Regions from separate parts of the Tardiphaga sp. OK245 genome, predicted to be linked through region 2. Evidence: predicted binding sites of a transcription regulator. Region 2 holds the regulator's gene; each other region holds the start of a gene.
What was found. Region 2 encodes LexA, which represses DNA repair genes until DNA is damaged. Its sites were predicted from a motif close to TGTTCNNNNTGTGTTCNG; they were not measured.

Region 1 (2,272 bases), on a different contig from region 2:
GCAGCTCTCAGCCGCGCGCATGTTTGGAGTGATCGAAACGACGTCCGGGCATCACAAGCTTTCGCCCCTCGGGCGCATGATGGTCGATCCCCAGCGCGAGCGAGAGGCGCGGGCGCGGGCCTTTCAGAATGTCCCGCTCTACAAGGCCATCTTCGAAAACTATAAGAACGGCGTTCTCCCGCCTGCTGCAGCGCTTGAGCGCGACATGATCGGGTTGGGTGTTGCCGAAAAACAAACGGGTCGTGCCCGACAAGTTTTTGAACGGTCGGCCGAACAGGCTGGGTACTTCGAGCATGGCAAAACGCGTTTGGTGATGCCTGCTTTTGCCTCCAAAGCTGATGATCCGCCACCGCCGCCGCCACCCTCTGATGAGGGCGACAAGGGAGGCAAAGGTAAGATCGGAGTAGGTAACGGCGACGGCGATCCGCCTGATCTGCACCCATTCATTCAGGGGCTTCTAAAAGAACTCCCTGCATCAGGAACTGCTTGGCCAGAACCGCAGCGCAAGTTATGGCTCGATACTGCCGCCAGCATCTTCAAGATGATCTATAAGGACGCCACGCCTCAAATTCCGCCGCCTCCCGGCTATGCGCCGGGACAAAATATGCCGTGGACTGGAAACGAAGGTACAAAATGAAAGAGCCGCCCACTGAGGCGGCCTTACCTTCGTCTCTTACGATTTTTCTCCCTCGGCGTTCGGGGAACGATGACCTCCAGACTTGCGTCATACTCTATGATGCCCAGCGATCTTTTGATTTTTACTTTGTGAAATTCGAGCAGTTTCTTTGCAAATTCTGCTCCTATGTCGCTGGCAATTTTTTGGACTACCTCATCGTCTGAATATTGTTTGAAGGCCTCTACGTAAGATATTCTCCCTTTGGCATTTAATTTCTTTATTCGGCTCTCAAGAACAGATCGCTTCTTGTGCATCCAGCTGGCTCCCTCTTTTCCTTCCCACATTCCAAATCAGGCCACTGCCAAATTCAAATTAGGCCACTGCGGTCGGAAACAGGCCAGTACCGAAATTCTCAAAAGAACATATTGCGAACATAGAACAGATAGGGTACATTGTTCTCAACCCGAACAGCGCCGCCATCCTTTGGCGCTTGCCGTTTGTCCTGTCGCGAATCCCTTCATAAGGAGCTAGATCAATGGCTACCACTCCGACTGCCCTGCGTATCGTTGAAGGATCCTCCATGGACAAGACCAAGGCCCTGTCGGCCGCGCTCTCCCAGATCGAGCGCCAGTTCGGCAAGGGCTCGGTGATGAAGCTCGGCAAGAACGACCGGTCGATGGACATCGAGGTGATTTCGTCGGGCTCGCTCGGCCTCGATATCGCGCTCGGCGTCGGCGGTCTGCCCAAGGGCCGTGTGATCGAGATCTACGGACCGGAATCCTCGGGCAAGACCACGTTGGCGCTGCATTGCGCCGCCGAGGCCCAGAAGAAGGGCGGCATCTGCGCCTTCATCGACGCCGAACACGCGCTCGACCCGGTCTATGCCCGCAAGCTGGGCGTCAATGTCGATGAACTCCTGATCTCGCAGCCGGATCACGGCGAACAGGCGCTGGAAATCGCCGACACGCTGGTGCGCTCCGGCGCGGTGGACGTGCTGATCATCGACTCCGTGGCCGCGCTGGTGCCGCGCGCCGAACTCGAAGGCGAAATGGGCGACGCGCTGCCCGGCCTGCAGGCTCGTCTGATGAGCCAGGCGCTGCGCAAGCTGACTGCCTCGATCAACAAATCCAATACGATGGTGATCTTCATCAACCAGATCCGCATGAAGATCGGTGTGATGTATGGCTCGCCGGAAACCACCACCGGCGGCAATGCGCTGAAATTCTATGCTTCGGTGCGTCTCGACATCCGCCGCATCGGCGCGATCAAGGAGCGCGACGAAGTGGTCGGCAATTCGACCCGCGTCAAGGTCGTGAAGAACAAGCTGGCGCCGCCCTTCAAGCAGGTCGAATTCGACATCATGTATGGCGAAGGCGTCTCCAAGATGGGCGAGATCCTCGATCTCGGCGTGAAAGCGGGAATCGTCGAGAAGTCCGGCGCCTGGTTCTCCTATGACAGCCAGCGTCTCGGCCAGGGCCGCGAGAATTCCAAGGCCTTCCTGAAAGCCAATCCGGACATGACCGCCAAGATCGAAGCCTCGATCCGGCAGAATTCCGGCCTGATCGCTGAACAGATTCTTGCCGGTCCGGTCGAGCGCGATGAAGACGGCGGTGACGGCGAGGAGCCGGCAGAAGATTGATCGGATCAGGCCCGGAG
Region 2 (2,272 bases):
CCGTTGCGCTTCGCGGGGGCTGGCGTGCTGGTGCTCTCGATTGTCTGGGCATTGCTGGTGAAGCAGCCGGATGTGCTGATCTCGGGTGACGGTCACAGCGTTGCGGTACGGGGCAGGGACGGGCATCTCCATGTGATGCGCAGCGCCAAGGATACATTTTTGCTGAAAGAGTGGCTCGCCGGCGATGCCGATGCGCGTCTGCCGACCGATGCCTCCCTCAGCCACGGTGTGTCCTGCGACCGCGACGGGTGCATCACGGCGCTGGCCGATGGCGCTTTGGTGGCGCTGGTTTTACAGCCGGATGCCTTCACAGATGATTGCGAGAAAGCGGCGCTCATCGTCACGACGAAACAACCGCCGAGGGATTGCAGGGCGCTGGTGATCGATCAGGATCGCTTGCAACGAAATGGTGCGGTGAGCCTGCAGCGAACCGCCAACGGCTTTACCATGGATGCCGTGCGACCGCGTGGCCTGGACCGTCCGTGGTCGCGCGCAATTCCCGATGAGCCCCAGCATGATCTGATCCCAAACAGTCGTACGCCACAAAATCGGCCGGTGGATGCGACGCCGGCGGAAACCGATCTTCAACCCGAAGATCAATAATCCGCCGGGCGCAAATCTCAGTAGCGGCGATACAGGCCGATCAGCTTGCCCTGAATGCGCACCCGGTTAGGCGGCAGGATGCGGACTTCGTAGGCGTCATTCGCAGGCTCCAGCGCGATCGACGCGCCGCGGCGGCGGAAGCGCTTCAGCGTGGCTTCCTCGTCGTCGATCAGGGCCACCACGATGTCGCCAGTGTCGGCGCTTTCGTTGCGCTGGATCAGCACGGTGTCGCCATCGAGAATGCCGGCGTCCTGCATGGAATCGCCGCGCACTTCGAGCGCGTAATGTTCGCCGGAGCCGAGCATGTCGGCGGGCATGCTGATCGTGTGGCTGCGGGTCTGCAGTGCCTCGATCGGCGTACCTGCCGCGATCCGGCCCATCACCGGGATGGCAACTGTGCGGCCATTGTCATCATCGCCGCTGTTGCTGGCGATGCTGGCGGCGGAACGCACCTTGCCAAGCGTGCCTTCGATGACGCTGGGCGTGAAGCCGCGGCGCCCGGTGCCGCCCGTGACCGGCGCGCCGAGCTCTGGCAGCTTGATGACTTCGATGGCACGGGCGCGGTTGGGCAGACGGCGTATGAAGCCGCGTTCTTCCAGCGCCGTGATCAGACGATGGATGCCGGACTTCGAGCGCAGGTCGAGCGCATCCTTCATCTCGTCGAAGGACGGCGGGACGCCGGCTTCCTTCAGCCGTTGATCGATGAATCGCAGGAGTTCGTATTGTTTGCGCGTGAGCATCTGAAGCCATCCTCAGTTGACGGTGTCGGCCGCCGCGTGCGTTTCAAAGGGCCTTCGAACGGTGAGCCTCAATCCTGAGACGATCGTTCGAAGATCGGTTGCGCGAGTTCGGGCACTCTCAAACTACTCAAAGCCACAGAATCTCGAAACAAATCATGAACGAACACTATATGTTCCATATGTGTTCTGCAATGCTTAATTTGCCGTCAACAGAATGCACGTTGAGGGAGGTTTGAGGAGGCTGTTCCTCACCAGTCGTCGATCCTCGACGGACATGGAAAATGCTTCCGCGGTCGCTTGGGCTACGCGGACGTCATGCGCCCAATGGGCGGCGGCGGAGTCGTGGAGCCGGTGGCCAGCGAGCGCTGAACCATGATCGTGTCGGCCCAGCGGCCGGAGCGATAGGCGACGCCGGGCAGCAAGCCGACGCGGGCAAAGCCGAAGCTCTCATGCAAGCCGAGCGAGGCCGTGTTGTCGGCATCGATATAGCCGATGATCTGCCGGAAGCCGGCGGCTGCGCAGACATCGATCAACTCGCGCATCAACAGCCGGCCGATGCCCCGGCCGACATGACCGTGGTGGATGTAGATCGAATGCTTGACCGTGTAGCGATAGGCCGGTCGCTTCCGAAACAGCACCACATAGGCGTAGCCGACGACCTCGCCGCCTTGCGTGGCGACGAGGTGCGGGAACCGTTTGCTGCGCAGGTTCTTGCGCCGGTCTCTGAGATCGTCGGGCTGCGGCGTGTCGGCGTCGCTGACGCCTTCCTCGACGCCTTGCCGGATGTGCCGGCGATAGATCGCCAGCATGGCATCGACGTCGGTGTCGCGTGACGGTCGGATGACGACCGGCTGTTCGAGTTCCGTTGGCAAATCTGGCTCCTTACGTGCTCCCTATTCGGAGACCACGTAAGTGTAAAGTCGGATCCG
Region 3 (2,272 bases), 750 kb from region 2:
CCAAAGTCGTCGGCGCAACCAGAGCCTGCAGTTCCACCAGCACCGGGCGGGTGCCCTCCATGCCGGCGAAGACGGCGGTGCCCGGCGAGCCGAGATCGCGATCGGACAGGAACAGCTCGGACGGGTTGGAGACCTCGCGCAGGCCAAGCCCGGTCATCTCGAATACGCCGATCTCGTCGGTCGGGCCGAAGCGGTTCTTCACCGCGCGCAGGATGCGGAACTGCTGCGAGCCTTCGCCCTCGAAGGACATCACGGCATCGACCATATGCTCGACCACACGGGGCCCGGCGATCTGGCCGTCCTTGGTGACATGGCCGACCAGGATGATGGTGGCCCCGGATTTCTTGGCGAAGCGAATGAGCGCCTGCGCCGAGGCGCGGACCTGAGTCACTGTGCCCGGCGCGGATTCCACGGTGTCGGTCCACATGGTCTGGATCGAGTCGATCACGATCAGCCGCGGCACCGTGCCTTCGGACAGCGTGGCGATGATATCTTCGACCGAGGTCTCGGACGCGAGCTGCACCGAGGCGTCTGCAAGGCCCAACCGCGACGCGCGCAGCCGCACCTGTGCCACGGCTTCTTCGCCGGAGATGTAAACCACGCGATGGCCGGCCCGCGCCATCAGGCTGGTGGCCTGCGTCAGCAAGGTCGATTTACCGATGCCGGGATCGCCGCCGATCAAGAGCACCGAGCCGCGTACGAAACCGCCGCCCGTGACGCGGTCGAGCTCGCCCATCCCCGAGGCAATGCGCGGCGCATCGTTGCTCTGGCCGGTCAGGCTTTCGAGATTGAAGGTGCGCCCCTTGCGCTTGGAGCGCGCGCTGACCGGAATCGTGGTGACGCCGGTGGTGTCCTCCTCGGCCAGCGAATTCCACTCGCCGCAGGCGTCGCACTTGCCCTGCCACTTGTTATAGGCGGCACCGCAATTCTGGCAGACGAAGGAGAGGAGGTTCTTGGCCATAGGGGTGAGGGAATCGGGGCTGTAGGTGTTTTTGGTTTGTTCTCTTGGTCTACGCGGTTGACTGGGGCATTTGCAAGTTTCTTCTCGAAGGGTTTGCCAGCCTCGCCGGGTGGGACGCATCAACCGGCACATGGGCAAGATCTATTCGGTTGCCAAAATTCCGACGCGCGAGAACTGGTCGGCAATGTCGGCCTGGATCGCCTTTGCCGCGGCGATGCCGGAGGTGCAGCCTCTGCAGTGGTCCTGTTCAACTTGGCGATTGCTTACGCTCGGTAGACGCGCCGCGAGCAGAATCCAGATGCAAGCAGTGGTGAGCAATCGAGGCTGCTCGACCAACCAGCTGAGCCGCAGTCCAGCGCTTCGCGAGTCCAATTTGTTCCGCGCAGGAGCTCGCGTGGAACTGCCATGCGACGAATCCTTCATTAACCTCCGCCCGATAGCCTCACCGCAGTGACGTCAGCGTGAGGTGTGCCGTGCGTATTTTGATAATCGTGCTGGGTGCAGCGACGCTGGCGACGCCGGTACTTGCCTCTGACTACCGTGATGCGCGCTATCGCGCCGGCACCGCGCGCTATCCCATCACGATGGATACCGGCATTCGCGCGCCGCCGCCGCTTTACTATGTGGAAGCGCCGCCGCGTTATGTGCGGGATCTGAGAACGGGCGAACCGGGCCAATGGGTGGTTCGCCAACCGAGTGTGTTCGAGCAACTCTTCGGGCTGCCCCGCGACGGTTATTAGGTTGGCTGCTGAGGCCGATTGATCTCACGTCGGGCTCTGCGGTGAATCCAGGCGCAGTGCAGCTGTGTCTGCCTTGGCATCCTCATATGTTGCCGTCATCAAATCTTAAGCACGTTCATCAAGGTAAATATCAGGACCGCGTTGACCGGTGGTGGTGCTTGGCTGAGTGTCGCGCATCAAAGCGATACGAACCCATTTCAAACAAGCTCGCCACGGGGTCTCATCATGACAAAATTGATTGCTGCTGCGCTGTTCGCCACTGTCGCCGGAATGGCGATGCCCGGTGTTGCCTCGGCTGGCTGCTATAATTGCTACGCGCCACCGCCGCCGTGCCAGACTTGCTATCAGCAGCAGGTGGTGCCGCCGCAGTATCGTACGGTCGAAGAGACGGTGATGGTCGCTCCCGGTCGCACCGTCGCGCGCCGCACGCCAGCGCAGTACGAGACGGTGATGGTGCCGAAGACCGTGATGGTTGCGCCTGCGCGCGTCGATTACGAGCGCATTCCGGCGCAATACGCCACGCAGCAGCGTGTGCAGATGGTCGCTCCGGCGCAGGTCTATTACGCACCGG

Region 1: the regulator LexA is predicted to act here: its motif matches at 1,033-1,050, upstream of recA (recombinase RecA).
Region 3: the regulator LexA is predicted to act here: its motif matches at 988-1,005, upstream of radA (DNA repair protein RadA).

What each region holds. Positions count from the first base shown of each region.
Region 1 covers NZ_FNWZ01000001.1:386,696-388,967, reverse strand. The annotation lists gene BLW80_RS01715 (hypothetical protein) at 1-637, shown strand, start outside; gene recA (recombinase RecA) at 1,152-2,255, shown strand.
Region 2 covers NZ_FNWZ01000003.1:789,709-791,980, reverse strand. The annotation lists gene BLW80_RS16315 (ComEC/Rec2 family competence protein) at 1-603, shown strand, start outside; gene lexA (transcriptional repressor LexA) at 621-1,343, opposite strand; gene BLW80_RS16305 (GNAT family N-acetyltransferase) at 1,646-2,215, opposite strand; gene BLW80_RS16300 (Orn/Lys/Arg family decarboxylase) at 2,237-2,272, opposite strand, start outside.
Region 3 covers NZ_FNWZ01000003.1:39,124-41,395, forward strand. The annotation lists gene radA (DNA repair protein RadA) at 1-961, opposite strand, end outside; gene BLW80_RS12805 (hypothetical protein) at 1,435-1,701, shown strand; gene BLW80_RS12810 (hypothetical protein) at 1,978-2,272, shown strand, end outside.